2 regions of the Vibrio sp. JZG120 genome follow, and region 2 is predicted to be linked to the other one. Evidence: predicted binding sites of a transcription regulator. Region 2 holds the regulator's gene; the other holds the start of a gene.
What was found. The regulator PurR, encoded in region 2, represses purine synthesis genes. The targets are predictions, from matches to a motif close to TNANGNAAACGTTTNCNTNA.
Positions count from the first base shown of each region.

Region 1: purT (formate-dependent phosphoribosylglycinamide formyltransferase) is a predicted target of PurR. The motif match lies at 5,555-5,574, and genes of this name have one in related genera.

Region 1 covers NZ_JBSRRK010000004.1:303,550-320,068, reverse strand. The annotation lists gene pheT (phenylalanine--tRNA ligase subunit beta) at 1-441, shown strand, start outside; gene ACWPOD_RS09900 (AEC family transporter) at 659-1,540, opposite strand; gene ihfA (integration host factor subunit alpha) at 2,074-2,370, shown strand; gene ACWPOD_RS09890 (RelA/SpoT domain-containing protein) at 2,494-3,273, opposite strand; gene ACWPOD_RS09885 (thiopurine S-methyltransferase) at 3,590-4,240, shown strand; gene purT (formate-dependent phosphoribosylglycinamide formyltransferase) at 4,314-5,489, opposite strand; gene cdd (cytidine deaminase) at 5,635-6,522, opposite strand; gene ACWPOD_RS09870 (LrgB family protein) at 6,966-7,643, opposite strand; gene ACWPOD_RS09865 (CidA/LrgA family protein) at 7,645-8,019, opposite strand; gene sbcB (exodeoxyribonuclease I) at 8,075-9,496, opposite strand; gene ACWPOD_RS09855 (L-cystine transporter) at 9,653-11,026, opposite strand; gene ACWPOD_RS09850 (NAD(P)H-binding protein) at 11,227-11,916, opposite strand; gene cobT (nicotinate-nucleotide--dimethylbenzimidazole phosphoribosyltransferase) at 12,164-13,207, shown strand; gene ACWPOD_RS09840 (adenosylcobinamide-GDP ribazoletransferase) at 13,207-14,013, shown strand; gene cobU (bifunctional adenosylcobinamide kinase/adenosylcobinamide-phosphate guanylyltransferase) at 14,010-14,543, shown strand; gene cobC (alpha-ribazole phosphatase) at 14,555-15,169, shown strand; gene ACWPOD_RS09825 (M3 family oligoendopeptidase) at 15,298-16,519, shown strand, end outside.
Region 2 covers NZ_JBSRRK010000004.1:579,367-595,885, forward strand. The annotation lists gene mukB (chromosome partition protein MukB) at 1-1,259, opposite strand, end outside; gene mukE (chromosome partition protein MukE) at 1,262-1,987, opposite strand; gene mukF (chromosome partition protein MukF) at 1,968-3,305, opposite strand; gene cmoM (tRNA uridine 5-oxyacetic acid(34) methyltransferase CmoM) at 3,308-4,099, opposite strand; gene elyC (envelope biogenesis factor ElyC) at 4,214-4,999, shown strand; gene torR (two-component system response regulator TorR) at 5,072-5,782, opposite strand; gene torD (molecular chaperone TorD) at 6,049-6,696, shown strand; gene purR (HTH-type transcriptional repressor PurR) at 7,164-8,168, shown strand; cyclic di-GMP riboswitch class I at 8,447-8,536, shown strand; gene ACWPOD_RS11080 (TfoX/Sxy family DNA transformation protein) at 8,653-9,243, shown strand; gene ACWPOD_RS11085 (TVP38/TMEM64 family protein) at 9,359-10,045, shown strand; gene ACWPOD_RS11090 (hypothetical protein) at 10,066-10,386, shown strand; gene ACWPOD_RS11095 (alpha/beta fold hydrolase) at 10,424-11,227, opposite strand; gene glgA (glycogen synthase GlgA) at 11,338-12,795, opposite strand; gene glgC (glucose-1-phosphate adenylyltransferase) at 12,785-14,002, opposite strand; gene topA (type I DNA topoisomerase) at 14,613-16,519, opposite strand, start outside.

The DNA.
Region 1 (16,519 bases), 280 kb from region 2:
GCGGCAATCATCGTAGATGGTAAAGAAGTGGGGGTGATCGGTACCGTTCACCCTGAGCTTGAGCGTAAGTTCGGTCTAAACGGTCGTACTATCGTATTCGAAATCGAATGGTCTGCAATCAACAGTAAAGTGATCCCAGAAGCTGTTCAGCTTTCTAAATTCCCATCAAACCGTCGTGACATCGCAGTAGTTGTGGACGAAGCGGTAGCATCTGGTGACATCGTTAATGCTTGTTTAGAGCAAGGTGGCGAGTTCCTTAAAGATGCGAAGCTGTTCGACGTGTACGTAGGTAAAGGCGTTGAAGACGGTAAGAAGAGCCTAGCAATCGCTTTGACTCTACAATCAGTTGAGCGCACGCTTGAAGATGCAGACATCGCAGGTGCGGTAGACGCTATCGTTGCTCACGTTTCTGAGAAGTTTGGTGCTGCTCTACGTGACTAAGCGTTAGACGAACTATCTCTCTTAAGAAACTAAAAACCCTGTCAAATCGGCAGGGTTTTTTTATGTTGAGCATTATCTTATTGTGATTCACGTACTAGGCCGTTTACGTCACCTGCTACAACCTCAAAAATCTGGACCAAACTTGAGGTAACGCTTAATCGAGATTTGGCATATATCGTTTTTCAGCCAACAGACGCTAACGTTAGCTTATTGGCAGCTAGGCAGCGAGTGAGAGGGTATAGCTAAGCAGAAGTGGCAGCGTAAGAATACTGAAAAAGTTGCCAAATAGTACCATTGACGCCACTTTCATGGGCTCTATATTCAGCCTTTCCGCAAATAGGTAATTCATGACGGCTGGTGGCAGCATTGTGAAGAGTACCATCATTTGCAATTGCATCGTTGGAAGGGGAATTAACCAATAAATAAGTGCAAATGCAACCGCCCCAGTTGCAAGCGACTGCACGGTACACAATACACCAACCTTTAAACCGTCCACTCTTAAATGACACATTTGCGCCCCCAGGGATAAAAGCATCACGGGTACTGCCGCTTGGCCAAGTAGAGCAGTCGCTTCGTATAAAGGTGCCCATACACCCACATTTGACACGTTGAGAAACAGAGCCAACGACGCAGCTAAAAAGATTGGCATCTTGACTATTTGCTTAAAAGGGTTGCCATTACTAAGTAGCATTACACCTAAACTAATGTGCAAGCATGCTGACACGACAAATAGCAGTACTGCTGAGGATAGCGCAATTTCTCCAAACGTATAGGTAAACAAAGGAATAGCAAGGTTTCCGCTATTGCGAAACATATGTGGTGGTGCCCAGGTTTTAAACGACAGTGACGTCAATCGACATACTGGGATCATGAGTAGTGCGGGAACCAAAACCGCGACAATTGCTGCAAAAAGGAGTGGTCCCTGATTCGAGTCTAACGGCATGTTAACGAGCGAAGAAAACACCAGCGCAGGTGTGAAAACCTCAATGTTAATGCGGTTGATTGGACGAAAGTCAGGCTTGATGTAACGACCTACCAAATAGCCGACGCCGACAAGAGCAAAAACAGGGAAAAGAATATTTATGATTTGATTAATCATGGTCGCCTAGATGAAGTGTAAGGAGCTAATGTGGAGATACACGAAGAACCACATTATCAACCTTTATATATTGCGTCATCGCTGAACAGTGAGAAGCGTGGGTTTAATCAAGCTTTCTAAGCACAGTTGCAAAGCCAGGTGGTCATACCATTTAGTTCAATTGTTACGTATCGAGTTACATACAAATCACTGAATTTACGACAAGTTCTATGTCAAGTGTCTGTTAAATAACCAATCTCTGATATTTTTATTAAATAGTGATTAATGTTGATATTTAAACTACTTTTAGTTTTATCAGCTGGATGTTTTTCCTATTAAAGAGAAAACAAAAACAAAAATATCAAAATGTTGGCGTTTAACAATAATTTACATAGTGCTATTCCTTTTGTTCGCCAAGAAAAAAGTTGGCGAAAATCATAAGCTTGTCATACACTTCCTGATGTAACCCCGATATGTTGTTGAATTGGTAGGGTAAAACTGCTCTGGCGCTACACTAACGTAGCATTGTTTAACATAGCTTTGAGGAAAGTTTTATGGCGCTCACAAAAGCCGAACTGGCAGAAAACCTGTTTGATAAATTAGGATTTAGTAAGCGGGACGCCAAGGAAACGGTGGAAGTGTTCTTTGAAGAGATTCGTAAGGCACTGGAAAGTGGCGAACAGGTAAAACTGTCAGGTTTTGGTAACTTTGATCTTCGTGACAAGAATGAACGACCTGGTCGTAACCCGAAAACCGGTGAAGATATTCCAATTACTGCTCGACGTGTAGTGACTTTTCGCCCGGGTCAGAAGTTAAAAGCTCGTGTAGAAAACCTGAAGAAAGTACAGTAAGCCGAATAAATGGATCACGCTAAGGCGTGGTCTTTTTTTTGCGTAAAACTTGTGTCGCATATAAACGAAAACCACCGCAATGCGGTGGTTTTTCTGTTTTTGAGTATATCTTAATGATATGGGTTACGCTGCTTCTAGGTGCGTTGTTAAGTATGGTTGCCATGCTTGTTGGTACAAGTTTTTAGACTGTGCACGCATGTTGCGAATAGAAGCGAGTTCTAGTTCGCTTAGTTCGCGTTTCTCCATCATCGCTTGGCGTTCTAGTTTCTGGATTTTTTCGTATAGGTCGTGTTCAGGACCGCTTTTCACATCTGCGATGGCTTTTAAGTGCAGTTGAACTTCGGCAACTAGATTTGTCTTTGGTAAACGAACGAGTAAGTTCAAGTCTCTATAGCCTGAAGGACCAGGTTTTTTGAAGCGATTTTTTACTTTAACAATTGTTGTTTCACGCTCTAAGGTTTCATAAATGGAGACTAAGCTCGCGACGTCTTCAGCAACAATCGTGGCACGGGCTAGGTCAGTAATGCGTTCGACTTTTCCATCTAACTCCAAAGCTATTTTTTCTTCTGCTCGTTGTTTGGACTTTACGCCTGCGAAGTATGGCTGAGCATCATTAAGAAGTGCGGTACTTTTACAGATAGTTTCAAGCTCAAATTGTGCTTGGTGAGCTTTGCTGTAAAGAATGTCGAAGTCAGTGTATGGCTGAGTTGGAGTTGCGTCGATTGACTGAATACCATACAAGCCGCTAAGGCTATGTTTAAAGAGTTTCGAACAAACTTCGTTTTGACTTGTTGAACGATTTTGATCGCCACTCGGCGCTGGGGTAATTGGAAGTGCGGCAAATGCCGGTGCACGGCTAAGTACCAAAAGCATCAATGCTGTAGTACGAAGAAATAAGCTCATTCACTCTCCTTAACTTGCTTGTACTTAGAAAATAGGGAACATAAAGGTCGCTAAGTTCGGCAAATCAGGTACTAACTTATTAATGGGGTCATTACGAAAGATTCCAAGGTTTCAGTTTTGTCTTGAAGTGGAATCGTGCGTTAGATCACCATTTCTCTTTTCTTTATTCTGTTTATCAGATAAAGGCGTGGTTCCTATAAGAACGTTTACATCCTATCACCGCTGTATTAACCAAAGATGAACGGCATAGACAAATTGAAAAAAATCGTTAGTCTTACTTCTCAAAATGAAAATCAGCCGACAAGTAGAAAGTAAAATGAGAGACCAAGAGTTTTGGCATAATAAATGGGCCAGTAATCAAATCGGATTTCACTTGGAAGATGTAAACCCGCTATTACCTGCATATTGGCAACACACAAACCCAAAGCGTGAAGACAAAGTGTTAGTGCCTTTGTGTGGAAAGTCAGAAGACTTGATTTGGTTAGCGATGAAGCATGATTCAGTTGAAGGTGTTGAGCTGAGCCATATCGCTGTTCGTGCCTTTTTTGCTGAACATTTTTATACGCCAACCGTGACGCCTGTTAATGGTATGCACGAGCTTTATCAATTTGATGAGCTCTCTATTTATACTGGGGACTTTTTCACTGCACCAGTATCTCAAGCCGATATCATTTATGATCGCGCCGCGTTGGTTGCTTTACCGCAAGATATGCGAGAGGAGTATGTAGAGCGTCTCAAGCAACTTTTGAATCCAGGCGGTCGTATTTTGCTTGTTACACTCAACTATCCTCAAGAAGAGATGGCGGGGCCTCCATTTAGCGTGCCAGTTGAAGAGATTGAGCAGTTATTTTCAGGTTACAAAGTTACCTGTTTGAACGTAGATGAAGCTGATGAAAACCATCCTAAAATTGCGAAAAAAGGCTTAAGTCGCTTCTCTGAAGAAGTGTACTTAATCGAGAGTGAATAGGTTTTCCTCGGTTTGGAAAACGAAATAGCGCAGCAATTTGAGCTGCGCTATTTTTTGTAGGAGCGGAGCTCGTTTAATATGTGATATTCACTTTTGATGCACTTTCAACAGCATCTTGAACGGCTTCTTCGGTGGTTTTTCGTCGCGTAAGGACAACACCTAAACGACGGCGACCATCGATTTCTGGCTTGCCGAATAGACGAACTTGCGTTTGAGGTTGAGCTAAGGCTTTGGTTAGGTTGTCAAAGCGAATGTTTGTGGAAGTCCCTTGACCAAGAATAACGGCCGACGCAGATGGGCCATATTGTACGATATTATTAATCGGCATTCCGGTAAATGCACGTACGTGGAGAGCAAACTCTGACATTTCCTGAGAAATCATAGTGACCATGCCTGTATCGTGTGGGCGAGGAGAGACCTCATTGAAAATGACCTTATCGCCTTTAACAAATAACTCTACACCAAAGATGCCGTAGCCACCGAGTGCGTTGACTACTTTCTCTGCCGTGTATTCTGCTGCTTTTACTGCGTTTTCTGACATGGCTTGCGGTTGCCATGATTCGCGGTAGTCGCCATCTTCCTGACGATGGCCAATTGGAGCACAGAAGTGAACACCGTCAACGGCTCTGACGGTCAATAAAGTGATTTCGTAATCGAAGTCGATAAAACCTTCCACGATCACGCGACCTGCCCCCGTACGTCCGCCTTCCTGTGCGTAATCCCATGCTTTTGCTACGTCGTCTTCGGTCTTGATGACACTTTGCCCTTTACCTGAAGAACTCATAACTGGCTTTACTACGCACGGGATGCCTACATGCTCAACCGCGGCTTTGAAGTCTTCAAAAGTATCTGCAAAACGATAAGGTGATGTCGTCAGTTCTAGTTCTTCTGCAGCCAAACGTCGGATACCTTCACGATTCATTGTTAGCTTGGTTGCCTTAGCGGTTGGAACAACATTCAGCCCTTTTTCTTCAAGCTCTACCAGTTTGTCGGTTGCGATAGCTTCGATTTCAGGTACGACGTAAGTAGGTTGTTCCTTTGTAATAACTTCTTCTAAGGCGCTTCCATCTAACATATCGATGACGTAACTACGGTGAGCAACTTGCATCGCTGGAGCATTAGCATAGCGATCACAAGCAATCACTTCTAAACCAAGTCTCTGACATTCAATTGCGACTTCTTTACCGAGTTCGCCAGAGCCTAAAAGTAATACACGGGTAGCATTTGCGCTGGTTGCAGTGCCAAACATAGTGTTCCCTTACAAAATAGAGTGGTGAGACAGAAATTGCAGGAGATCATACTGAAGTTTTATGACAAAGCAAACGTTTGCTTTTGGTTTTTAGGCAATAAAAAAGCTCTACATGCCGTAGAGCTTTTTATACTGAAGTTGTCGCTTATACGTTGACAAAACTAAGTGGAATATCTGGATTCAACGCTTCTAACGTTGATTGCGTATCAGCCAAATGACTGATCTTGCCTTCTGAGTTTTCTACCAGAGCAGCGGCTTTGATATTGTCGAAAGTTTCACCCGCAAGTAGTACTTGGATCAGCGCAACTTGTAACGGCGGCAAGCTAGGGTTAAACGCCGCATTTTCCGCATAAGCCCCTTGGAATACACGGCCGCTAGCCATTTCTAATGCTAAGCCACTCAGGTTGTTAGTATATGGTGAGTGGCTCATGTTCATCGCTTCAACAGCGCTTTGAATTAGAGTGTCTTCATCATCGCATGAGAACTGATGCTTTACTTCTGCCATTAAGCCGGATTCGATACCGAGATCGTTTGGTCCAAAGGCTTCAGGTAGGTATTCATGCAGCGACTTTTCTTCGCGTTCTGGGAGCTGAATTTTAAGCTCGTTTGCGGTAGATAACTCGTTCATGAACTGACGGCAGTGACCACATGGGCTGAAGTTAATAGTGATATCTTTAATACCACGTTCACCTTTCATCCAAGCGTGGCTAATTGCAGACTGCTCAGCGTGAACTGTTTGACCTAACTGAACACCAAAGAATTCCATGTTGGCACCGAAGTAAAGGCGACCTGAGAGACCACGAACGATAGCACCGACATAAAATTCAGAAAGAGGAGCATAGGAATATGCTGCGGCAAAAGGAAGTAGAGCAACACGAAGCTCTTTATCTGATAGACCGGTAGCTGAAAGCAACTGCTCAAACTGTTGAACTGAAAGCGTAGCATCAAAATCATCAGCTTGGATGATAGGAGCAAGTTGTTTGGAAAGTGCTTCTGGAGCGCCTGCTAGCGCCTGTTCAATGCGACTTTTCATGTTGAATCCTTGTTATTGCATGGACAGTTATTCTATGTGAAGGATAGAAATGTTCCGTGCGTTAGATCACGATAAATAATGCAATTGATAATTCTGTTACATAATTAGAGTGAGCTCACACATGTATTCGATTGCACTGACGTGAAGCGTTATCTCCGTCTCACAATTAACCATATCAGTATATATTCATATAACCAAGACGCTGGGATATGTTAATTACGATGCCTACATGTCCACACAACGTTATTCCTAGATATCTAAGCAACGTTGAGTCAGTAATATTGCACTGAATGTTGAAGTTATTAGTGTGTATCTCGTCAGAGTGCCTTAACGATATTACTAGAACGGGTTGTTAGATGAGGTAATACAGAGTTTTGGAAGGGATAAGGAAGAAACGGGAAGGCCACGGCCTGCCGGAAGGAGGGCAGACCGAGAGCGCTTAACTATTGATATAGCCAGACAGCCAAAGCAAAAAAGCTTGGAGCCAAAATAGAAGTGATGATGCCGCATAAAACCAATGCGAGTGATGAGAACGCGGCATCAATGGGCTGTTTCTCTGCACATGTCGCGGTGCCTAAGGCATGAGACACGGTACCCATTGTTAGGCCACGTGCAATCGGGTGTTTAATTCCAATTAAGTTGTAAATTGGGTATGCCAAAATCGCGCCCAATAAACCAACAATCAGAACCAAGATCGCCGCAACGGCAGCTTCACCACCGAGGTGACTCGAAATTTCCATTGCTATTGGCGTAGTGACGGATTTACCCACTAGACTTGCGATTAAACTGATATCCGCTTTGAAAGCGACTGCGATCAAGGTGGTTGTCATCATCGACATCACACTGCCTACTGTGCAAGCAAAAGTGATGATTCGCCAGTTTGCTTTAATTTGTGGTAGTTGTTCATATAACGGGTAAGCCAGAGCAACTACGGCTGGTTGAAGTAAAAAACTGATCCCTTCGTTATCCGCATAATACGTTTCAAACGGTACATTTAAGTAAGTAAGCAAAGGAATGAGCACTGCAATACTGATCAGCAAAGGATTTGCTAGAGGATTATTCACTTTGATTGCGATTTGGCGCGCGACAAGAAAAACCGCAATGGTAACAACTAACCACATATCAGTGCTTCTCCTTTAGCAAGTAGTCCAGCAGCCAAGCGAGGCTGACTAGTACAATGAGTGAGCCTCCAACTGCGCTAGCAATGATAGGGAGGGCATTAGCGAGTAGCATATCGAAATGTTGCATTAATCCCACGCTAATAGGAACGAACAACAAAATCATGTAGCGGATTAATAGCGTGGCGCCCGGTTTGACCCAATCGACCTTTACAAGCCCAAGAGTCATAGAGAAAAACAGTACGAGCATACCGATGACACTTCCTGGGACGGAAACGCCAGTGAACTTTTGAATGGTAATTCCGATGCCAAGTGCCCCCATGATGAGGAAGATTGAAATGAGCAGTTGGATCAGTTGTAAGAATCGTTCTTTAATCATTTTGACAGTATATAAACAACAAGCACACCATAAGGTGCGCTTGTATTAGGAGGAGTTAAGAAGCTAAGCTCTCTACATAACGGTACACGGATTTTAATATCGCAATCTTCTTTTCGTCACTTTCATGTTCGTGAACTAAGTTTTCTAAATTCAGCATGTACTCTTCAATTTGGCTTTCAAACACTTCTCGACAGTGTAATGCCCAGCGTCTCTGTTCTTGCTCGTCTAATGTGCCTGGGAAGTTACGCGCACGATAGCGGAACAATAGAGGTTTAATGCGCTTGTCATCAAATTCAATGTCCAATGCGGCAAGATTGTTCGGGTCGGTTTCTCGAATGATATCCATGGCTGCGCGATCGGCCGGAGAGAAGAATCCGTCGTAAAGTTGCGTATCGACGTCATCACTTTTATCGAATTTACGCTCGACTGAAAAGAGGCTAATCAGCTTTTCTCTAATTTCAGGATGTTGGCGCAACAAAGCGAGATTAGCGAGACATTGCTGGCGATCAATGCCAATAGACTCCGCATTTTCAGCCGTTAACGTTTTTGCAGGGGCGAGAATAGGGCATTTGTTCAAATGAACTAGTTTAACTGGCACTGGTAGCAATTCACCAAGATCTTCGCGCTTAGTGTAGAGTCTTTCGTGCAGCTCTTCTGCGGATAGCTCAAGAATAGGTTGAGGGTCTTTCGCTAAATCGATGGTGATAACGGCGTTATTATTGGTTGGATGCCAAGCAACAGGCACAATCCAGCTAGTGTACTGACATTCGCGCCCTAGCATGCCTGAAACGTGCATCAACGGTGTCATGTTGACGATGTCGACTAAATCATTGAGCTTGCGCTTTTGGCGCATAGAAAAAAAGTAATCAAACAATTTTGGTTGCGCTGCTTTTACTTTCTTTGCCATTTCGATAGTCGCAATCACATCTGCCATGGCATCGTGCGCGTTACTATGTTCTATGCCGTTAGCCACAGACAAGTGTTCTAATTTAAAGCTAGTGAAGCCATCTTCGTTTTCTGGCCATTCTACGCCTTCTGGGCGAAGGGCATGGCACGCGCGTAGTACATCGAGTAAATCCCAACGTGAGTTACCGTTTTGCCAACTCCATGCGTATGGATCGATAAAGTTGCGATAACAAGTATAACGGGTCACTTCGTCATCAAAGCGAATGCTGTTGTAGCCTAAACTGGTGGTATTTGGTCTCGCGAGTTCAGTGTGAATCTTAGCGATAAACTCAGGCTCAGAAAGGCCTTCTTGAACCGTTTTTTGCGGAGTAATACCAGTAATAAGTGCAGCTTCAGGAGACGGAAGATAATCAGCAGGTGGCTGGCAGTACATGACTAAAGGTTCGCCGATGATATTGAAGTTTTCATCTGTGCGGACACCAGCGAACTGGCTTGGGCGATCTTTCGCGGGGTTTGTTCCCCATGTCTCATAATCAAAGAAGAAAAAAGTGGGCTGATTATCTTGGTGCATTCTGCTTACCGTTTACAAAACCGATGACAGTATTAGACCATTCAACGCCTTGACTAGCAACGAAAGATGCAAGTTGAATTTTTGAAAATGAAAAAGCCGATGGCGAACCATCGGCTTGATATTTTACGTTTTATTGCTTGGGAAGTAGTTTGAGCTTTACGCTCGTGTTTCTTCCAATGCTGTTTCGCTTTCTGGTGACTTCAGCACTCGGCTAGCAATCGTACCCGCAGTCATTGATCCTGAAACGTTCAGTGCGGTACGTGCCATGTCAATCAATGGTTCAATAGAGATAAGTAGCGCCGCGATGGTGACAGGCAAGCCCATTGCAGGAAGAACAATCAATGCTGCAAACGTTGCACCGCCGCCTACACCAGCAATACCAAATGAGCTGATGGTGATAATCGCAATCAATGACAGGATAAAGTGCAGATCCAGTGGGTTGATGCCCATTGTCGGAGCTACCATCACTGCCAGCATTGCAGGATAGATACCTGCACATCCGTTTTGGCCGATAGTGGCACCAAACGATGCTGATAGGTTTGCAATAGCTGGTGGAACGTTAAGCTTCGTGATTTGCGCTTCTACGTTTAGTGGGATCGTTGCTGCTGAGCTACGAGATGTAAACGCGAAGGTCAGTACAGGCCAGATTTTCTTAAAGTATTCCGAAGGGCTAACGCCGACAAAAGAGACTAATACGCCGTGAACAACAAACATCAGAGCGATAGCAACATAAGACGCCACAATAAAGCCAAGTAGGTTTAAGATGTCGCCTGCGCTTGATGTCGCAACCACTTTTGCCATCAGTGCTGCGATGCCGTATGGCGTTAGGGCCATGATCATCTTCACTAATCGCATAACGATAGATTGAGCAGCTTCTACGAAAGTACGAATCGGTGATTCCAACTCTGCTTTTTCCATCATCACTTTACGAGCGGCGATACCAGTTAACACGCCGAAAATCACAACAGCGATAATTGATGTCGAGCGAGCACCTGTTAGATCAGCAAATGGGTTGGTTGGAATGAAGCTAACTAGCATTTGAGGAATAGTTAGATCACTTACTGTACCGGCACGGCTTTCTAAAACGGCGATACGAGCGGTTTCACGCGCGCCTTCAGTTAAACCCTCTGCTGAAAGGCCAAATGTCGTTGTCACCAAGATACCGATGAGTGCAGCAATTGCAGTCGTTACAAGAAGAACAGAGATGGTCAGGCCAGAAATTTTACCTAATGATCCACCTTTTTCCAATTTAACAACTGCAGAGATCATCGATACCAATACTAGTGGCATGATGACCATTTTCAGTAGACCAACGTAGCCACTGCCTACAATGCCTACCCATTCAAGTGTTTGAGCAATTGCGCTGTTGCCTTCACCGTGAATGAGTTGCAAAGCAAGACCAAAAAGAGAACCAGTAACAAGACCGATTAAAACGAGACGAGAGAGTGTGTGTTTCTTTTGTTGTTGGTTAAATAGAAAGAACAATATGCCAACAAAGACGGCTAGAGAGGCTATCACTGCAAAATTCATAATCTGACCTTATCAACCTGCCGAAATGGCGGTTGTTTTTTATACGGGGTTTTATACGGATTTGTTTATGGGGCGTAAGATAACGCTCGCGATATAACTTTAAAAATGACAAACGGGTATTAGCTAGATCTAAAATGAATATAAAAACGAGATCTAAGTCGCGTGAGAGTGTGAATTAGCACGTTAAATGTACAAAATGGTTATTCGTAGTGATGCAGTAAGTCACGCATTTCTTGCCTTTGTAAGTAAACCACCGAGTCTTCTTGATAACTGAAAAGTTGATAAATCATCGCTTTGGCGACATCTTCCGCTCGAATAGGTAAAAAGTTGGACAGTTTGCCAAGCATGAATGGGCGAATTACCTTAAACAGAGTTTGCACTAACTTCTCGTCCGTTCTTGGGCTTTGACGTTGACCAACAAGCGGGCCTGGGCGAACAAACACGATTTCCTCAAAACCCATAGCTTCGATTCTTTGTTCCATTTGTCCTTTACAGGCTAAGTAATGGGATGGTGATTTACTATTTGCACCAAGGCTAGAAACAACCGCAAGGCGTTTGACTCCGATCGTTTTCATCTGTTGGGCGACTTTACACACCAGATCAACATCTACTCTACGTAAATTATCCTTACTGCCTGCTTGCTTAAGAGTTGTGCCTAAACAGATAAAGCCGATGGTCGGTGTTGGTTGGTTATCATCCCATTGGTGGATAGAGAGGTCGGCATCAATGAGAGGAACAAGCTTATTGTCCGCATCTAGGACGCCATCGAGTGGGCGGCGAGAAAGATAATATAAGGTACCAACACCTGATTGATTTATGAGGTTTGTAATGACTTTTGAACCGACTAAGCCAGTCGCCCCAGCGATGATGGCGCAGGTGTTGTTATCCATGTCCTTTCTCCTATATGGGAATATAGCCTAAGCTATTGTAGCGGATTTCAAGGAGTTACTTATAATCGAATGCTCGAAAGGTGAGACGCTCTGCGAACTCAGTAGACTTTCCTAACAGAAATCTGATTAGCGCTGCCCCAAGCGGATGCAAGGGTATACAATAGTGGACGCTCAAAACTGGGGCTGAGCAAGATTTCTTAATCAATGGAACACCTCTCACCCAGACAACATCAAAGGAACGTAAAAAATGGATGACTCTTTTGCAGCGGAGATACAAGCGCGCATAGATAACAAAACCAAACCCGTCGGTTCTTTAGGCTTATTGGAAAAGGTGGCACTACAGCTAGCTCTTATTCAAAGTCAGGATAAACCTCAGCCAGTTGATTCCATCGCTATCTGTAAACCGAGCATGCTGGTATTTGCTGGAGATCACGGCGTTGCAGAGGAAGGCGTAAGCATTGCGCCAAGCGAAGTCACTCAGCAAATGGTGGCTAACTTTCTCGCCGGCGGCGCAGCCATCAACTGTTTTTGCGACATCAATGGCATCCAACTCAAAGTAATAGATTGCGGCATGTTGGCACCTATTGATGTGCTGGTTCCAGAATTTAAGTCTCATCCAAACTTGGTTGAACAACGATTGGGTAACGGTACGGCTAATTTTTCTAAACAATCAGCGATGTCCCCAGAACAAGTGGCGCTAGGTTTAGAGTATGGTGCGAAGATTGCTGAGCAAACCATTTTGTCTGGCTCAAATCTATTGATGTTCGGTGAGATGGGCATTGGTAACACCAGTTCGGCTTCCGCACTGTTATCGGCGCTGAGTTCATTAGATATTGAGTATTGTGTTGGCGTTGGCACCGGAATCAATCAACAGCAGTTGAGCCGTAAATATAAACTAGTGGCACAGGGCGTGAACCGATGTCGAACTCTGGATACCAAAGCGATTCTCGCACAGGTTGGAGGGTTTGAAATCGTACAAATGGTGGGCGCTTTTTTAGAAGCCAAGCGGCTTAAAACCCCAGTTTTAGTGGATGGATTTATCGTATCGGTTGCTGCGTATATAGCAACGTTGCTAGACGAAGAAGCACGCGAATACATGTTGTTTGCCCACCGCTCCGAAGAAAATGGACATAAGTTTGTATTAGAGTACCTAAAAGCAGAACCTCTACTCGATCTTGGTTTACGATTAGGGGAGGGAACCGGAGCCGCTCTTGCCTTACCCTTGTTAAAAGCTGCTGCCCAGTTTTACAACAAGATGGCGAGTTTTGAGAGTGCAGGAGTTACAGTATAGTGTCAGTCCCTGATAATTCTGAGAACGTCACGCCGTCACCGTTAAGATACCAGTGGGAGTTGTTTCTATTAGCTATCAGTTTTTTTAGTCGCTTACCCGTCCCCCAAGCCTTGCCATACAGTGAAGAACGCATGAATCAGGCCGGTCGTTACTTCGCGTTAGTTGGTCTCGTGCTTGGAGCGCTTTGTGCTCTGGTATTTTCGCTCACCTCAATTCTTTTCCCAGAATCGGTTGCCATAGTATTAACGATGGTGTTTAGCTTATTGTTAACAGGGGCATTTCACGAAGACGGCTTGACTGATATGGCGGATGGCATTGGCGGTGGCATGACTGTCGAGCGACGCCTCTCTATTATGAAGGACAGCCGCATTGGCACTTATGGTGCAGCCACTCTCATTATGGCGTTATTGGCTAAGTATGTTTTTTGGAGTGAACTGGCTAACTTGCCGCAGTTTTGGTTGGTCATTGTCGTCGCTTATACCGCAAGCCGAGCACTAGCCGCGACGCTTATTTATGACATGCCTTATGTCAGTGACAGTGATACGTCGAAAAGTAAACCGCTGGCAAATAGCCAGTCTTCTTTAGAAGTCTCCATTTTGTTGTTTACTGGTGGCATAACATTGCTTGTGCTTGGTATCACGCAGGCGATCTTTATATCGCTTGTTCTCGTGGTATTTCGTTTGATGTTCAAACGTTGGTTAACCAAGCGAATTGGCGGCTTTACGGGGGATTGTCTTGGCGCAGCGCAGCAGCTATCGGAACTGCTTGTTTATCTCACTATGATTGGGTTTTATCACATCTCATGAAGCAATTGATACTCGGTGGCGCGCGCTCTGGGAAGTCGCATTTGGCGGAAAAAACAGCCAAGCAATTATCGACCACTTCTCAACACTCATTACATTATGTTGCAACCGCGCAGCCATTTGACCAAGAAATGCGAGAGCGAATAGCGCATCATCAAAAGCAACGAGGGGGCGAGTGGCAAGAGCATGAATGCCCCCTTCATTTATCTGAGTTACTGACAAATTTCGCTAACACCGATGTTGTACTGGTCGATTGTTTAACCTTGTGGCTCAATAATTGGATATTTGAGTTAGGTGATGAATGTTCCAATGAGAAGCTAGAAGCAGAAATTGAAAAGCTTATACAGGTGGTACGTGGCTCAGATGCGACGTTAATATTCGTCTCTAACGAGGTTGGAATGGGTATTGTGCCTTTGGGGGCGGTTAGTCGTTACTTTGTGGATAATGCAGGACGGATGAATCAAAAACTAGCCAGTGTTTGCCATCGTGTTACCTTTGTTGCTGCTGGTTTGCCGTTGGTTCTTAAAGAGTAGGATGGAACAAAATGAAAACACTCAATATCTATCTTGTGCGTCATGGAAAAGTAGATGCTCCACCAGGACTCCATGGCCAAACAGATGTAAAAGTTACGCCTGCTGACCAAGAAAGCATTGCTCGGGCTTGGATCGAGAGTGGACGAGGTGTGGGTGGAGTGGTTTGTTCTCCGCTTTCACGTTGTCAAGAACTGGCAAATATAATTGCTGAACAGCAATTATTACCAGTAATGACGGATGAATCTTTACAAGAGATGGCATTTGGTGATTTTGATGGTATGCCTTTTGATATGCTCACCGAGCAGTGGAAAAAGCTAGATGCTTTTTGGCAATCGCCAGCACAACATACGTTGCCGAACGCTGAGAGCTTAAGCACATTTTCTGAGCGCATATGTCGCGTTTGGTCTCAAATCATCAACGATATCAATGACAATCTACTTATCGTCACGCATGGTGGCGTCATTCGTATGATTCTTGCTCATGTATTGGAGTTAGATTGGCGTAACCCCAAGTGGTATTCGACGTTGTCGATAGGAAACGCTTCTGTCACGCATATAACAATTACCATAGATGAGCAAATTTACGCCTCGGTGCGTTCGATTGGCGTACCTCTTTTAACTCGTTAATTTATAAATATTAAAATGCCCAAAGCGATACTGCTTATGGGCATAGTCACGGAAGATGTCAGTGGAAGCCCATCTGCTAGGTGCAGGAAGCGAAAATTGACTCAGTTACATAAAAAGGAAATATAGAAATGACAACGCCGAGTTGGGATTTGTCCATCGTTTATAACGACCTTTCTGACCCACGAATTCAAGACGATATTGCTCTTGTGGAACAATGTATTGATCTTTTGAATAAACAATCAGCAGATTGCGGCAACGTAGAGATCATGCAAAATGCGATTTTGACCAATGAAGCCGCGAGTCGTTTAGCGGGCACAGTTGCAAATTTTGCGAGTTGTTATGCTTCTGTTGATGCAACAAACGCCGAAGCGAAATCGTTACTTGGTAAAATGACCCGCATCTTTTCGGAGCTTTCCCAAGCGTTCAGTCCCTTTGATTTGACATTAACGCATGCCGACGAAGAGTTTATCTTGCGTGTGTTAGACCATGAGAATCCAGATATCAGTGGGCAAGCTTTTTCTATCTTGAATTCTAGAAAGTTGGCGGATACTCGTCTTAGCAACGCAGAAGAACAGTTACTGGCTGCGATGAGTGTGGATGGTAAATCGGCTTGGGGTAACCTATACGATAACCTGACTGGCTCATTGAAAGTGAAGCTTGAGTACGCAGATGGTAAGAGTGAAGAGCTTGGGTTTTCTCAAGCGGCAAGCATTCTTTATGGTTCTGAATTTGATCGTCAAGAAGCCGCGTGGCGAGGCGTACAAGATGCAATGCAAACGCACCAAGAATCATTCGCTGCGATTTTAAATGCGTTAGCAGGATGGCGTTTAACTGAAAACAAAAAGCGTTCGACGAAGCGTGAAGTTCACTTCCTAGAGCCGAGTTTGCATGGTAGTCGAATCCAAGCTGAAACTTTAAATGCGATGATGACAGTAGCTAAAGACAGTCGAGCTATTGGTCAGAAAGCGGGTTTATTGATGGCGAAAGTACATGGTCTGGATGAGATGAAACCTTGGAATCATCTGGCGGCTATGCCTGCTTTGAGCGGTGAAGCGAAGGTCTACGACTTTGATGAAGCGATTGATGTTATTTGTGAAGCATTTGAAACAGTAAACCCTGAGATGTCGGAGTTTGTCCGTTTGATGGTACAAAACGGATGGATTGATGCCGCGCCAAATGCCAGCAAGCGCCTTGGTGCATACTGCACCAAACTGCCAGCAACGCGAACACCACTTGTGTTTATGACTTGGAGTGGCAGTCGTTCAGACCTGATGACTCTCGCGCATGAACTTGGCCATGCGTTCCATAACTGGGTTATTCGTGATTTGCCACTTTGCCAAACTTACTACC
Region 2 (16,519 bases):
ACGGCTTGTTGGTATTGAAGCGCGCGAGTTTGCTGAACGTCAAGAGCTTGCTGGTAATCAGCAAGTTGCGTCTTAAGGCTGTCCACCTCTTCTTCTGCAACGGTCGCTTGCTCTTCAGCCATCATCACGCGTTCTTGCGCTTCTTCCACTACCATCATTTGTTCTTCAAGACGCTCGCTCAGCTCTTCAAGATCTTCTTGGTAACGTTCGATCTTCTCTTGCTGACGCAGCGCGTTTTGCACCAGTTGCAAGTGATCCGAAGCCGCTTGGTAGTCTTGCTCTAAAGAAGATTCTGATTCGATCAGCAGTTCCAGCTCTTCTTGAACGCGGTTAAGCAGGTTGTTTTGCTCAATCAAGGTCTCGCGAGAACCAAATAACTCTGAACGCAAAGACAGTGTCTGTTCTAGTTTTTTACGACGCTCGTTGGCATGGCGCATATAGTCCGCTGCCACGTAGTTGGTCGACTCTGTAATCAAGTGTTTGAACAAGTCACGGTCTGCTTGCGTAGTTTTGATCGCTTCTAGCGTCATGCGGTTTTCACGCAGCGCCGATTCCATATCTTGGAACGCTTTCTTCACGCCGCCGTTTTGTGGCAGAAGGTAGTCACGTAGCGAGCGCGTAATCGCACTTGAAATACCACCGTAAAGCGATGCTTCGATCAAGCGGTAGAATTTAGAGCGGTCACCAGAGTTACGCAATTTCTTCGGAATCACACCGAATTCAAACATTTGTGCGTGGTAATCAACAATAGAAGAGAAGGCTTTGAATTGAACACCTTCAAATTCCGCGATCGATTCTTTTACTTCGTTGATTTGACGTACACGAGCTTGAGTCGCAGATACGCTTTCAACCAAAATATCTGTTGGTTTTATATGGCTTGGAAGGCCTTGAATAACAAACGGTTTGATGTCTACTTTCTTATCACGACCCGCAACTTGCTGCAGTTTTACTGCAAACAATAGGCGTTGGTTACGTGAGTTCACCACGTCCAGTGCCGCGTAACACGCGCCCGGTTGTAGCTTACCGTACAAACCTTTGTCGCGAGACGATTGGCTGCTGCCCGCTTCGGTTGTGTTACGGAAGTGCAGTAGCGTTTGGTCAGGAATCAATGCGGTGATGAACGCCGCCATTGTGGTTGATTTACCTGCACCGTTACCACCTGATAGCGTGGTGACCAGACCATCGATGTCAAAAGTACGGGCAAAGAAGCCGTTCCAGTTGACCATGGTCAGCGATTGGTATTTACCGCGTTCAATCATGCTCATGCTTCACCCTCTTCTGTTGTTTCTTCTTGGGCTTGGTCGTCTTGTTCTTCTTCAGACAATAGGCTGCCTTGGCTTGGCTCTTTGGTGTGCACTACCGCTTCACCATCACGGATCAGACGTAGCTGCGCTTCACGCATATCATCGCCAATACGTACATCGGCACCAAAGCGGAATACAGCTTCACTGATGCTGAATTTACCAGTCTCACCGATGTTGATGATCATGCCTAGGCGACGTAGACGACGAAGTGACGTACGTACTTTTTCAAACAGCTTTTCTTTATCAAGGTCAGAACCGGTAGCACGGTTCGTCACTAGCTTCATCAGCTTGTTTTCATCAGCCAGAGCAAGTAGCTCGTCGTACAACTCTTGGTTAGTGAAGATGCCTTCGTGCGCAAGACGCTCTGGGCTTAGGTAAAGGAAACACAGTACCTTACCCACCAGCATATCCAGCTCAGAAAGCACACTGCGGCCAATCAAAGAAGTTGAACGTGGACGAAGGTAGAAGAAACCTTCTGGCGCTTTCACCAATTCGGTGTTGTAGCGTTGGTAGAAAGAAGAAAGCTCAAGTTCGAAATCCGACAGCAACGCGTGGTTGTCCAGATCTTCACTTGAGATATGACGCCCAGCTCGTAGCATGCTGTCTAGCGCTGGGAACAGAGGGTTAGAAATTGCTTTTGCCAGATTCTCTGACATGTATTCATTAGTATCGGTCGATGACATTCGCTTGTACCTTTGCCCCAAATTCGTTGATTGCTTTCCAGTCCGGTTGAATCGCTTGGTAATCCGATTCTGAATACCCCAGACGTACGGCTTGATCAACGATAATGCGAGCTAAATCAAAATGATGAGTGTAAGGATGCTGTGCAAGGTAATCTCGCAATACCACACTCAAGTCGATTGGCGTGCCTTGATCTTTATGCGCTTTTAGCATGTCACCAATTCGTTCAGACAACTCATCATTGACTTGTTGAAACTCTTCGTATTCTACTTCCATCGGAACTTGACCCGTTACCTCGTCATCACGCAGGACTAGGGCCTCATCACGAAGGTCAGAAAGCCTTTCCGCATCTGCATAAGTCAGATACCAAGGCGCATCGAAGTAATCTTTGACGGATTGACGTAGACGCGAGCTAAACGCACGGTTCTTATCCATATCAATTGCAGTACGGATGAACTTGTGCACATGTCGGTCGTAACCAATCCAAAGGTCGATCGCTTGCTGGCCCCAGCTTGTGATTCGATCCAGCTTCATTTGCAGACCAAACAACGCTTCTTCGATGAACTCTAGCTCAGGATCGCCGTACACAATTTCTTGAATATCTAGGATCTGAGTTTGCAGTTCATCACTGGCGGCTTGCAGCGTATCTTGAAGTTCACGCAACGTGCTTGATGTTTCTGATAGGAGCGCTTCACAGTTGTTGATCGCTTCGCGCCAGTCTTTATTTAGCAGATCGGCAATTTGTTGTTTTACAGATTGCTGCTGCTCATCCATCACACGTTGGTTAAGATCGATTTGATCGAAGATTTCGCCTACAGAATATTTTAAAACTCCGTATACGTTTTTCTTCCAGTGGCCCGGTGTGCCACCTTTTTGTGCTGCCTCAATCGCTTTCGCCATTTCATCTGCCACCATAGACAGTTGAATAGAAAGGCGCAGTTTCGAGAACTCACGATGACGCACGTAGTAATCGGTAATTCCTATCGCTAAAGGCGACAAGCGGTAAATGCTCGCTCCATCAGTAATCTCACTGACAAAACGGCTAATAAGGCGCTGCTTTACCATCTCGTTGATGGCGTTGTTAGCACGAAAAGCGGATGCTTCGCCAGTCTCATCAAATAATCGAGTGACGATGGCAAACGCATCATGCAATTCACCTTCACCCAATTCTTCATCGAACCTTTCATTACTCAGTACGGCAATGGCTATTAAGAATGCCAATCGCTCTGTGGTCAGGTTCAACGAGAAATCGTGCTGCTTAACCCAGCCAACCAACTCATCGATTGGTTGCTCTGCAGCATTGAGAGTCATCTCACTCATTGTTATTCCTGTTTATCGTTCTTTTTAGCCCACACATGAATGTAGCGGCCTAATGAGAGGTATGGCTCTTGTCGACAAAGTTGTTTTTCTAGCGCCAACACATCTTCAAACTCGTAATCGCCCATGTATTGCATATTACCTATGTAATCACTAAATGAGCGGATACCAGATTTGCCACAAATACTAAAGCCTGAATCTTCTATCCATTGGTAGACTTCTTCAGGTTTTAAGCCTTTTTGCGGCTGTAGTTTAAATCTTTTTCGGTGGGGCATGCCGTCTAATATATGAGGAATGTTGCCACAAACCACGTTTTTATAGACTAAACCATGGTGGTTATAGAACATCACTGATGCAATGCCTCCCGGCTTTACTTGTTCTAGTACCGTTTCAAGTGCGGCCTTAGGATCGACCAACCACTCCATGACGGCGTGAAACATAACAAGATCCACCTGTTCACCCATATGCTCACCAATGGATTGGACAGGCGAATGAATCAGGCGATACTGCTCAAGCAAACCGTTTTTTTCAATATCCTGCTTAGCCAACTGCAGCATTTCCGAAGATAGATCACATAAAGCGATTCGATGTCCGAGCTTAGCAAGCTTTTGCGACATTTGTGCCAAACCACCACCAGCATCCAACACCTCTAGGGGTTGCTGGTCAGCATCTAATTCACTTAGAATCTGTAGAAAATCTTCCCACACAATGATTTGGCGGATCTCCCCTTTGTCGGAGCCGTAAATATTTTTTGCAAATTTGTGGGCGATATCGTCGAAATTGCGGTCTTCTGTCACTTCTGCTGAGTTATCATAACGGATTGTGCCGCTATTCTGGCACAAGGAAAGCAGGAATAAAGAGGGGTACCCTCATTTTTATTATCAATTGATGTTTTTTCGGACTATTTATGTATGTTTGAGCTGAAAAAAGTAGTGTCAGCCTTGCTTATGCCACTTCCGGCATTGCTGCTGATAGGCTTGTTGGGTCTTGCTCTCATTAGTTTTACCACAAAACGTAAAACTGGCTGCTTCGTTGTTCTATTCTCTTTTGTTGGCATTTTTCTTGTTGCCTTCCAACCTGTTTCAACCAAGCTTCTTATGCCATTAGAGCGAGAGCATAAAGCCTTTTTGCCAGTTTCTGGCACCATCGACTACGTGATGGTTTTAGGGAATGGTCATGTTATCGATGACGAAATTCCACCCACCTCGCAGTTAAGCCGTGCAGCATTAATGCGCTTAACTGAAGGCATTCGTATTTTAAGAATGTATCCAGGTGCTAAATTAATTTTGTCTGGCTATGCTGGCGGTTCTGAAATTAGCCATGCGAGAATGATGGCGAACGTTGCCCTTGCGTTGGGAGTCGCGAAATCCGATATCATTTTATTAGAAGATGCGAAAGATACGTGGGAAGAGGCGCGTCAAGCGGCTGCATTCGTTCAACAAAAGGAGATTGTGTTAGTCACTTCAGCAAGCCACATGAGCCGTGCATTGTATGAGTTCAACGCAGCAGGCATTAAACCAATCCCAGCCCCGACCAACTTCTTAGCTATTAGCGAAATCAGTCAACCTTGGGATAAATACTCACCTAAAGCGCGTTACTTAGAACAAACAGAGCTTTATTGGCATGAGTACTTGGGCAGCATTTGGCAAAGGTTGCGTGATACTGTCGGCCAAACACCAATGGTTGAAGCAAAGTAGTACTATATTGAAACCACAAAAAAGGAGAGCCGAAGCTCTCCTTTTTCTTTTTAAGACTTAGGTTTGTTCAGTTTAATCACCAGCAAACATATAGCCTTCGCCGTGCACCGTCACAAAAATTTGTGGGTTCTTTGGATCAAACTCCATTTTTGCGCGCATACGTCGAATAAGAACATCAATAGTACGATCATTGGGAGCATCAACTCGGTGGCTGATCATATTCAAAATACGCTCGCGACTTAACACCTGGTTAGGGTAAGACGATAACGCCACCAAAAGTTCGTATTCTGCTTTGGTCAATTTTACGGGTTCGCCGTTACGGCTCAGCGCACGACGTTGAATGTCGAATGTCCACTCTCCAAAACGTACAATATGTTCTTCACTGGTTTCGTTCGCTTTCGCGCTACCGCTACGCGCTGCTGAAATACGCCACAGCAAGTTTTTAACGCGAACCAACAACTCCCTCAGTTCAAAAGGTTTTGTCACATAATCGTCAGCGCCCATTTCTAGGCCTACGATTTTATCAATGCTATCCGTGCGTCCTGTTACTAATATGATACCAATATCCGATTGGCTACGTAATTCACGAGTAAGCATCAGGCCGTCTTCACCCGGCAGGTTGATATCCAGCATGATTAGGTCTACATCACCCGCTTGCAGGACCTCACGCATTTCTGCGCCACTCTCTGCTTCGCTGACTTGGTAACCCTCATTTTGGAAATATCCCGCAAGCTTACTACGAGTTACAACATCATCTTCTACGACTAATACGTGATAGCTCATTTACACCACTTTTCTGTCTTCTTATTATCCAAGACGTATTCTATTCATAACTAGTAACATTTCTAGTCATAGATACATTAAAAAGCAAGATTTAGCGTTTTTATTGATTCAAAACAAGCTTACCCATCGCTATTAATAAACGTTAATTTTTGACCATAAAACATAATAATTATAGTTACTGCTATTCATTTTAATTGATTACACTTAGGGGATATCCCTAATTGACTTTGTGATGCACAACTTGAAGCATCATTCAGGAGCCCAAAATGCAAGAAGTGAAAGCTTTTAATGAAAAACGCGCTGAAATTTACTGGTGGTTTTCGAGCTTGTTCGCAAAAGAGCTAACAGAGAAAGAACTGGAAGCCTACCACAGTGTTGAAATTCGCAGTTTTCTAGCAGGTTTAGGTGAAAATGAGTCGCTGAAACCAGCCGTTGATAGCCTCGTTGATGCGCTAAACCGATTGCAAGATCGTGAAGACGCTCAATTGGAGCTTGCTGCTGACTTTTGTGAACTGTTTTTGAAGACAGAAAAATATGGCGCTCTTCCTTACGCATCGATGTACATCGGTGAATCAGGTTTGCTGAATGACAAGCCAGCCGAGGAAATGGAAAAGTTGATGGCAGAATTTGGCGTTCAAGTAGATGAAAATCTAAAAGAGCCTGCGGACCACTTAGCCGTTGAACTCGACTTTCTCGGCAACATGATTATCCGCTCAAACGAACTTGAGCAAGAAAAACACATGGAAGAAGCCTTCGTTAAACAAAACGACTTTATCCAGCAACAGTTGATGTCTTGGTTACCTCAGTTTGCAGACAAATGTAAACAATTCGACGAATTTGGGTTCTACTCGAGCGTCGCGAAACTATTAGTTGCATTTTGTAAACTAGACAGCGCTTACCTTATTGGGGAATAATTGCCGCCTATTTTTTAAGGAGCCCGCCTATCGGGCTTCCTGTATACCTGAAATAACTGAATGTAAGTAAGTTGGGTATATTATTCGTTTGCCTTAACTTAGCTCAAAGACGCTTGGTTATTTAGCAGTCAAAATGTGACTTCAAATACACAAATCTCTTGCTGAAAACATTGCTAGTCAGTCCACATAGGGCTAAAATGTGAGCGCAAACGATTAAATATGATTTATATGTAAACCGCTGAAATATAGCGGTTTTTGTGTTTTTTAACAGGTTGATGGCAATTTCTCATCAGATAGAAAAAAGATAAAATTCATCGACCGATGCTGCTACGTACCCTTTTGTCGTACTTGGACCAACCGCTGCCGAAACACTTAGCGCCAACCTTAGATTGCTGGGTGTAAAACCATTAGAGCATCAGGTACATCCAACACGACATATTTCAGTAGCTCGATACAGGACACCATTTATGGCCACTATAAAAGACGTTGCTCGCTTAGCCGGCGTTTCCACTACGACAGTTTCGCACGTTATCAATAAAACGCGTTTCGTTGCAGAAGCAACGCAAGAAAAAGTAATGAAAGCCGTGGACGAGTTGAATTACGCGCCAAGTGCGGTTGCACGCAGCCTAAAGTGCAACTCAACTCGTACTATTGGCATGTTAGTAACGCAGTCAACCAACCTATTCTTCTCAGAAGTGATTGACGGGGTTGAGAGCTACTGTTACCGCCAAGGCTACACTCTGATTCTGTGTAATACGGGTGGGATTTACGAAAAACAACGCGATTACATCCGTATGCTGGCTGAAAAACGTGTTGATGGCATCCTAGTGATGTGTTCTGACTTAACCGAAGAGCTTAAAGAGATGCTTGACCGTCATGCCGACATTCCTAAAGTGGTCATGGATTGGGGTCCAGAAAGCTCACAAGCGGACAAGATCATGGATAACTCAGAAGAAGGTGGCTACATCGCAACCAAACATCTGATCGACAATGGCCATACTGATATTGCTTGTCTAAGCGGTCATTTTGAAAAACTTGCTTGCCAAGAGCGCATTGCAGGTTTCCGTCGCGCGATGAGCGAAGCAAACCTAGCTGTAAATGAAGATTGGATCCTTGAAGGTAACTTTGAATGTGATACGGCCGTATTAGTCGCAGATAAAATTACAGCAATGGACAAACGTCCGACAGCGGTATTCTGTTTTAACGACACAATGGCTCTGGGCCTAATGAGCCGCCTACAACAAAACGGTATCAAAGTTCCTGATGATATTTCAGTGATCGGCTACGACAACATCGAGCTTGCGGAATACTTCTCTCCACCGTTAACCACTATCCACCAACCTAAACGTCGTGTGGGTAAAAATGCGTTCGAGATCCTACTTGAGCGAATCAAAGATAAAGAACACGAAAAGCGAATTTTCGAAATGCAACCTGAGCTTGTAATTCGAAACACCGTGAAGAAAATGAACTAAAATTCGCCAGATATAACGATGTCAAATAAGCGCTCTAAAAGGGCGCTTATTTTTTGTCTCTAAATAACTTTCCCCTGACTTAGGTTTGTTAGACAAAAAATCTCTAAGTCTCTGTTTTATATGTAGGTAAATCACACTCCCTCACAACCTCGAGATCATCCCGCCTTATTCTCAAATATGCACAAATATGCGCTTGTCGACACTTTTTATTGAACCAGAATCACACTTTTACGGGTAAAACGTGATGTTAATTCAATATACGAAGTATGCTCATTCTGTCACGCACAGGGCAAACCATTCGAAAGGGTGGGACGCAAAGCCTCCGGCCTGAACCATAGTACTATATGGAAGGTAGCGGGGTTACCGATGGCAAGTGTGCAAGCGATGACTTTACCCTGTAATGACATTGCTTTTGCGCATGTTTGCTACTCTCTCGGACCTGACTTTTGGTGGCGTAATATTAATTACACCGAGATAACAAAACATGGATAAACCGATACTCAAAGACTCTATGAAGCTATTTGAGGCACTTGGTAATATCAAGTCGCGCTCAATGTTTGGTGGCTTCGGACTATTCGCTGATGAAACAATGTTTGCACTAGTTGTAAATAATCAGCTTCATATAAGAGCAGACCAACAAACTTCATCTGACTTCGAGAAACAAGGGCTAAAGCCTTACGTTTATAAAAAACGTGGCTTCCCAGTCGTTACTAAGTACTACGCAATTTCCAACGATTTATGGGAGTCTAGCGAACGCTTAATCGAAGTAGCTAACCAATCGTTGAAAAAGGCAAAGCTTGAAAAAGAACAGCAAGCAACTACAAAGCCTAATCGCTTAAAAGATTTGCCTAACTTACGACTGGCAACTGAACGCATGCTGAAAAAAGCAGGCATTGAGTCAGTAGAAAAACTGGAAGAGGAAGGTGCACTTAACGCTTATAAAGCGATAAGAGATACGCACTCTGCAACCGTCAACATTGAGCTGTTATGGGCACTAGAAGGTGCTATTAACGGTACTCATTGGAGCGTTGTACCTCAAGCTCGCCGAGATGAGTTGATGAATGGCCTCCAATAAAAGTCGGCCTTAAAAACTATCTTGTAAAACCGCAGTCTAATCTGCGGTTTTTTTGTGAAATTTTTTCGACTTTCATTCTGTCTTATTACATATATCCCAAATTGGAATCATAAATATGAATAAGAAACTGATATTAGGCCTAATCCTGGTCGCGATCATTATCTTTTTAGGCGTTAACTTTAGTCAGTATTTAACGTTGGAAAATGCAAAAGCACAACAAGAAGCGCTGACCACATACATCGATCAGAACTTTGTTTTTTCGGCAGCTATTTACTTTTTTGCCTACATTGCAATTACCGCTTTTTCTATTCCTGGGGCAGCTGTGGTTACATTACTTGGTGCGGCTCTATTTGGTTTTTGGACGAGCTTATTACTGGTTTCTTTCGCCAGTACTATGGGTGCAACACTAGCATTTTTAAGCAGCCGATATTTGCTGCGTGACTGGGTACAAAACAAGTTTGGCAATAAGTTAATCGCAATTAATCAAGGTGTCGAAAAAGACGGTGCATTTTATCTATTTTCCTTGCGTCTCATTCCGGTATTCCCTTTCTTTCTTATCAACTTGTTGATGGGCTTAACGCCAATGTCTGTAGGTCGATTTTACCTTACTAGCCAAGTAGGTATGTTGCCAGGCACTGCAGTTTACTTAAACGCCGGTACTCAGTTAGCAACAATTGAAAGCCTGTCAGGCATTATTTCACCTGCGGTATTGGCCTCTTTTGCGTTACTGGGGCTGTTTCCAATCATCACTAAATGGGTTATGAATAAAGTAAGGCCAACACCGAGTCAGCAAAACTCATAATTAGTAAGTGGACGTGTTTAATGAAAATATTCATTGCTAAAAACCCAGCAGAAGCGCATATCGTGTGCGAATTATTGAAAACCGAGCAAGTCTACTGTGAAGTCCGCGGAGAAGGTATTTTCGGTTTAAAAGGAGAGCTGCCGTTTAGTGATGATACCGATCCTTATGTCTGGCTTTTTGACGCCAAACAACAAGTAAAAGCAGAAGGAATAGTACAAGCCTACCGCAAACAATCCGATGGAAATGAGTATCAAGATTGGCAGTGCCCGAAGTGCCATGAGGTAAACGAGGGGCAGTTTGGTGCTTGTTGGCAATGTGGACATCAAATAGGGGAGCCTTAATAACTCCCCTACTCCTACTCAATCGATTTATTCAGCGCTAAGCAGAAACCATTTGCTGCTTAATAAATTCGATGGAATGTTGATTGAAATCTTCAGGGCGCTCAACATTACAAACATGACCACAGTTGGGGATCTCTCGTAAAACACTAAGCTTATGCGCCGCAACCATTTCTTTAACAGGCTTAATAAACATGTAATCTCTGTCGCCCATTAAATAGAGTGTGGGAATGGGTAACTCTCGATCTTTAAAATACTTCATTAAAGGATTTACATCAGCAGCAAGAATAAACCAACGTTTAAATTCTTTTTGGCAAAGCTTCTTGGCCTCACGAATAAAAAGATGGCGAGACTCTCGCTGGCTTCTCTGTGGCATAACAATGTACGCAAAAAGTTTGTAGAGCCACATGTACGGCAGAATGTGCTTACAAAAATTACCTAATTTAACCAATATTTGAGAACGAGTATTGAGCCTTGTGACAGCGCCACCGAGCACCATTGAACGCACGCGCTCTGCTGATAATTCAGCAAGGTTTCGAACAATAATGGTACCAAGCGACATACCGACAAAATGAGCGGATTGGATCTTTAAATGGTCCAATACTTTCAAAATATCTTGGGTGACTTCCGTAAAGGTATAACGGCTGGCAATGAGCTCTTTAAGTAACTGATTTGACTTTCCATGACCTCTTAAATCGATCAGCAATAAGTTAAAGTGTTGCTTGTAAGCTTTGATTTGCTTGAACCAGATAGAAGAGCTACCGCCAGCACCATGCACAAATACAACCCACTCATGACTAGTAGGGTGCAAATAGGTTTTATGAAAAAGTAGCGGCTGGGTCATATTCAAGTATCAAAAAGGTCGTGCTATTGAGTAAAAAGCCATCCTACCACACTCCCCTTACTCAAGATAATAAAGGCACCTTATTCGGTGCCTTTCGTTACAATTTTAAGTCAATTTAACGCCGAATTGTAAAGTTGCAAATAAGCTTCTGCGGCCTTTTGCCAACAAAAATCTTGTTGCATCGCGTGCAACTGTACTTTATTCACTTCAGGTTCGTTTTGAGCATAGAGCAACAGTGCCCTTAGCATCGTTAACAACAATGCCTGCGGTGTCGGTTCGAAAAAAACAAACCCCGTCGCTTCAGAAGGGTTCACATCATAATCGTTGACGCTGTCTTTTAGACCACCGACACCACGTACTATCGGCAATGTCCCATAAGCCATACTATAGATTTGGTTTAAACCACATGGTTCAAACTCAGAAGGCATCAGAAAGAAATCAGAACCCGCTTCAACGATATGCGCAAGTTCATTATCATAAGCTTCTACGAAGACAAATTTACTAGAAAACTGTGCAGCAACCTCTTCTAGCTGAGCGGCTAGTACAGGGTCTCCGGTCCCAACGACAACTAGTTGAACATCGTGCTTCAAAAAATCGGCCAAAGCAGGCAACAAGTAATGCACACCTTTTTGCTGGGTCAACCGACAAACCATACCGAACATGGCTACATCTTTTTCAGGCAAATTTAGCCGCAGTTGTAATGCTTGTTTACACGCTTTCTTGCCTTGCGTCATACTTTGTTGGTCAGCGCAGTAATTAACTGGCAAGTAAGTATCCGTTTCCGGGTTCCAAGCACTGTAATCACAACCGTTCAAAATACCAACTAAGTCCTGCGCGCGTTGCTGAAACTCCCAAGCCATTCCATGACTGCCAAGCTCTGTTTTGAGTTCCTCTGCGTACGTAGGGCTGACCGCGTTTATCTTATCTGCATTCATTACACCAGCTTTGAGCATCGTAATATGCGTTGCACTCACCGCAGCATCGGGAACGTTTCGACAATGAAACTCTGGCAAGCACTGCACGTCTTCATAACTAAATACGCCTTTAAAGACCGCATTGTGAATTGAAATGACGCTTTTAGTATGAGCAAAAAACGGATCATTGCTATACCTGTGCTTGAGCAAAAATGGAACAAGACCAGTGTGCCAATCGTTCGCGTGTATGATATCCGGCTGAAAAGCAAGCTTCGGCAACATGTCTAAACATGCCGCACTAAAAAACGCAAAGCGCTCACCGTTATCGGTATACGCTTGGTTGTTCTCCGCATACATCGATGGTCGATTGAAATACGGCTGACAATCAATCAGATAAACAGGATTTTGACCTAGCATGAGCCGCAGAACTCGATACTCCGTATGCGGCCATGATGTTAGTTCTGTTTCTAATACAACTTCTGCGTCAGCGAGTTTATCAATACTGCTGTACGCAGGGATGGTAATTCTTACGTCTTGCTGTAGGTTTTGAAGGGCTTCCGGTAGTGCCTTGGCAACGTCTGCCAAGCCACCACTTTTAATGAGACCTTCAACCTCAGAAGCTACAAACAGAATAGATAAGTTGTTAGTAGCCAACTCGAGCTCCTTTCGGAATAACAACAATGCCCTCCTCAGACACGTGGAAGTGTTTTTTATCTTCTTGAAGATTCACACCAATCTGAGTACCAGGAGCAATATCGGCATCCTTATCGACAATCACACGACGTAAAACACAGCCTTCGCCAATTTTCACGTCACCAAGAAGGATACATTCGCTGATATCGCAAGCAGATGCAATATTACTGCGGAACCCAAGCACCGACTTTTCTATTCTTGAGCCTCTGACGTAACTGCCATTACATACCAAACTGTCGATGATCTGAACACGGCCATTATCAGAGTCTGTAAATGTCGCTGGCGGCAGTGGAGGATAATAAGTATGCAGCGGCCATTTACGGTTATATAGTGAAAACGGTGCGTCTTTTTCTAGCAGATCCATGTGCGCTTCCCAGTACGCATCAATGGTTCCCACGTCACGCCAGTACACCTCTTCTCTTTCACCGCTGATTTTGTTAGTACTGAAGTCATACACGAACACGTCACCTCGAGGGAACATCTTAGGAATAATGTCCTTCCCAAAATCATGTGATGAAGCTTCATTATCCGCATCTTCAACCAACTCAGAGAATAACACCTGAGCTTCAAAAACGTAGTTACCCATTGAAACTAAAGCGTAATCAGGATCGCCAGGAATCGACTTCGGGTTTGCTGGTTTCTCTTCAAAGCCTATCATGCGACCTTCACTGTCCACTTCGATAACCCCAAATTGCGACGCCTCTTTTAGTGGCATACGCAATGCAGATACCGTCAGAGAAGCCTGCTTTTCTGAATGGAAGTTCAGCATTTGTTTGATATCCATCTTATAGATATGGTCAGAGCCAAAAATACAAACTTGATCCGGTTCCTCTAGTTCCATAAAACGGAGATTTTGATAGATCGCGTCTGCCGTTCCTTCGTACCAACGCTTACCAGTGCGCATTTGAGCAGGAATAGGATCGATAAAGCGGTCAGTGATGCCATTAATGTTCCAGCCCTTTTTTAAATGATGGAACAAAGATTGAGATTTAAATTGGGTGAGGACGTAAATGCGCATTAAATCCGCATTTACAAAATTGTTTAGAGCAAAATCGATCAATCGATAGCTACCACCAAACGGTACCGAAGGTTTACTACGAGATTCTGTTAAAGGTCTCAAACGAGAGCCTTCACCGCCAGCAAGAATCATTCCCAAAACACCAGCCATTTGTTGTTCTCCATATCGTTATAGCTTGGATTTGGTACTCGCTTGAATGAGTCATACTCGGGGAGTCAAGCGAATACATTTAGTAACCGTATCAGGAGTTTCTTTGAACTCTTACAACACGATAAAAAAGCTACGGCACTTCCAGTATGCAACGTCCACTCTTTTCTTATTTTTCGACGCAAAATGCACACAGTTGCACTAATTTTTGTAATAAATTATCTAAGCAGGTTCTAAATTACAATTTTTAATACGCCATTCTGTGTTCCATACAGTTCTTGCTTACTCAAGACGATATCTAGATCACACATGCAAAAGCAAACGATTACATTATGAAAACAATTTACGAACGGATTCACTACACCACCGACTTTTTGAGCTTAATATATAACAAATATATGAACGCAAAATGAAAGTTACGACGAATGTTTTTTACATAAAAAATACGTTCACTACTAATAAATCGTGACTCTGGTGTTTTCTAGCGACAATGGTGCTTGTTAAAGTGAGGAAAGGTCGATTAGAGGAAGAATGCGCAGGAGAAAACTGTCGGCCCCTACGCAAAAAAGGCAGCGATATCGCTGCCTTTTTACATTACCTTAATGGTGCATTTTTATGCTTTCGCTTTTTTACGCTTATCTGTGACTTCCCACTTACCTTCAACAAAGAGCGCTGTCCAACCAGATGGTTTGCCGTTCTCTTCCGAACGAACGTAGTTCTCTTTTGTTTTGCGACTAAAGCGTACAACTGCAGGACGACCATCAGGATCTTCTTGCGGTGCGGTCGCTAGGTATTTGAACTTCTCAGGTAAACGCTCTTCAAAACGTGCCAGTTCAGCAACCAAAGGAGCACGTGTCTCGCGCGATTTCGGGAAGTTGCTTGCCGCCATAAATAGACCTGAAGCACCATCACGAAGTACGAAATACGCATCTGAGTTTTCACATGGTAACTCGGGGAAATGAACAGGATCTTCTTTCGGTGGCGCGACTTCGCCATTCTTCAGAATCTTACGAGTGTTCTTACACGTTTCACTCGTACAGTCCATGTATTTACCAAAGCGACCGTTCTTAAGCACCATATCTGAGCCACATTTGTCACATTCAACAACTGGACCATCATAGCCTTTGACTTTGAACTCACCGTATTCAACAAGGTAGCCTTCACAATTCGGGTTATTACCACAAACATGCATCTTACGCTTGTCATCAATCAGGTATGCATCCATCGCCGTTTCACAGATCGGACAACGCTTTTTAGCACGAAGCGCGGCCGTTTCAACGTCTTCTTCTAGAACGTTAATAATACCTTCTTCGTCACCCAAGTTGATGGTTGTCTTACAACGCTCTTTTGGTGGTAACGCGTAACCAGAACAGCCTAAGAACACACCTGTCGAAGCAGTACGGATACCCATTGGACGGCTACACGTCGGACACTCGATATCCGTCATGACGATGTGGTTTAACTTCATACCGCCTTCTGACTCATCCAGCTCCGCTTTTTCAAGATCGCCAGTAAAATCAGCAAAGAAGTTGTCTAACACAGCTTTCCAGTTCACTTCACCTTCAGCGATTTGGTCCAATTTCTGTTCCATACGCGCAGTAAAGTCGTAGTTCATCAAATCGTTAAAGCTGTCATCAAGGCGATCAGTAACAATTTCACCCATTTTTTCAGCGTAGAAACGGCGCTGATCAACTTTCACGTAACCACGATCTTGAATCGTAGAAATGATCGATGCGTAAGTCGACGGACGACCAATGCCTCGTTTCTCCAGCTCTTTAACCAGTGCTGCTTCAGTGTAGCGCGCAGGTGGCTTTGTAAAGTGCTGTTTAGGGTCAAGTGACTCTAAGCTTAGCTTATCGCCAAGTTGTACCGCAGGAAGGATTGTATCCTCGTTTTTGCCCATTGGACGTTGTACACGAGTCCAGCCGTCAAATTTAAGGATACGGCCTTTCGCTTTAAGCGTGTATTCTGCTGCTTTTACGCTGATGGTTGTTGAATCGTATTCTGCTGGCGTCATTTGACACGCGACAAACTGATTCCAAATCAAAGCGTAAAGTTTGTGCGCATCAGCATCGACACCTTGCAGGTCTTCCGCTTTAACACCCACATTTGAAGGACGGATCGCTTCGTGCGCTTCCTGTGCCCCTTCTTTACTGCCATACGTCAGCGGTTTCGCTGGTAAGTACTTATCACCAAACTCAGAACCAATAAAGTCACGTACAGCGTCCACAGCCTCGGCACTTAGGTTAGTCGAGTCCGTACGCATATAAGTGATGTAACCGGCCTCATAGAGGCGCTGAGCTAGCATCATGGTCTTTTTCACGCCGTAGCCCAGACGTGTACTCGCTGCCTGTTGAAGCGTAGAGGTGATGTAAGGTGCTGAAGGCTTGCTCTTTGTCGGGCGATCTTCACGCTTACATACTTCGTAACTTGCATTCTCAAGTACAGACATCGCTGCTTTGGTTTCTGCCTCATTAACTGGCTTAAACGCAGAACCATCTTTCTGAGCAACAAGCAGTT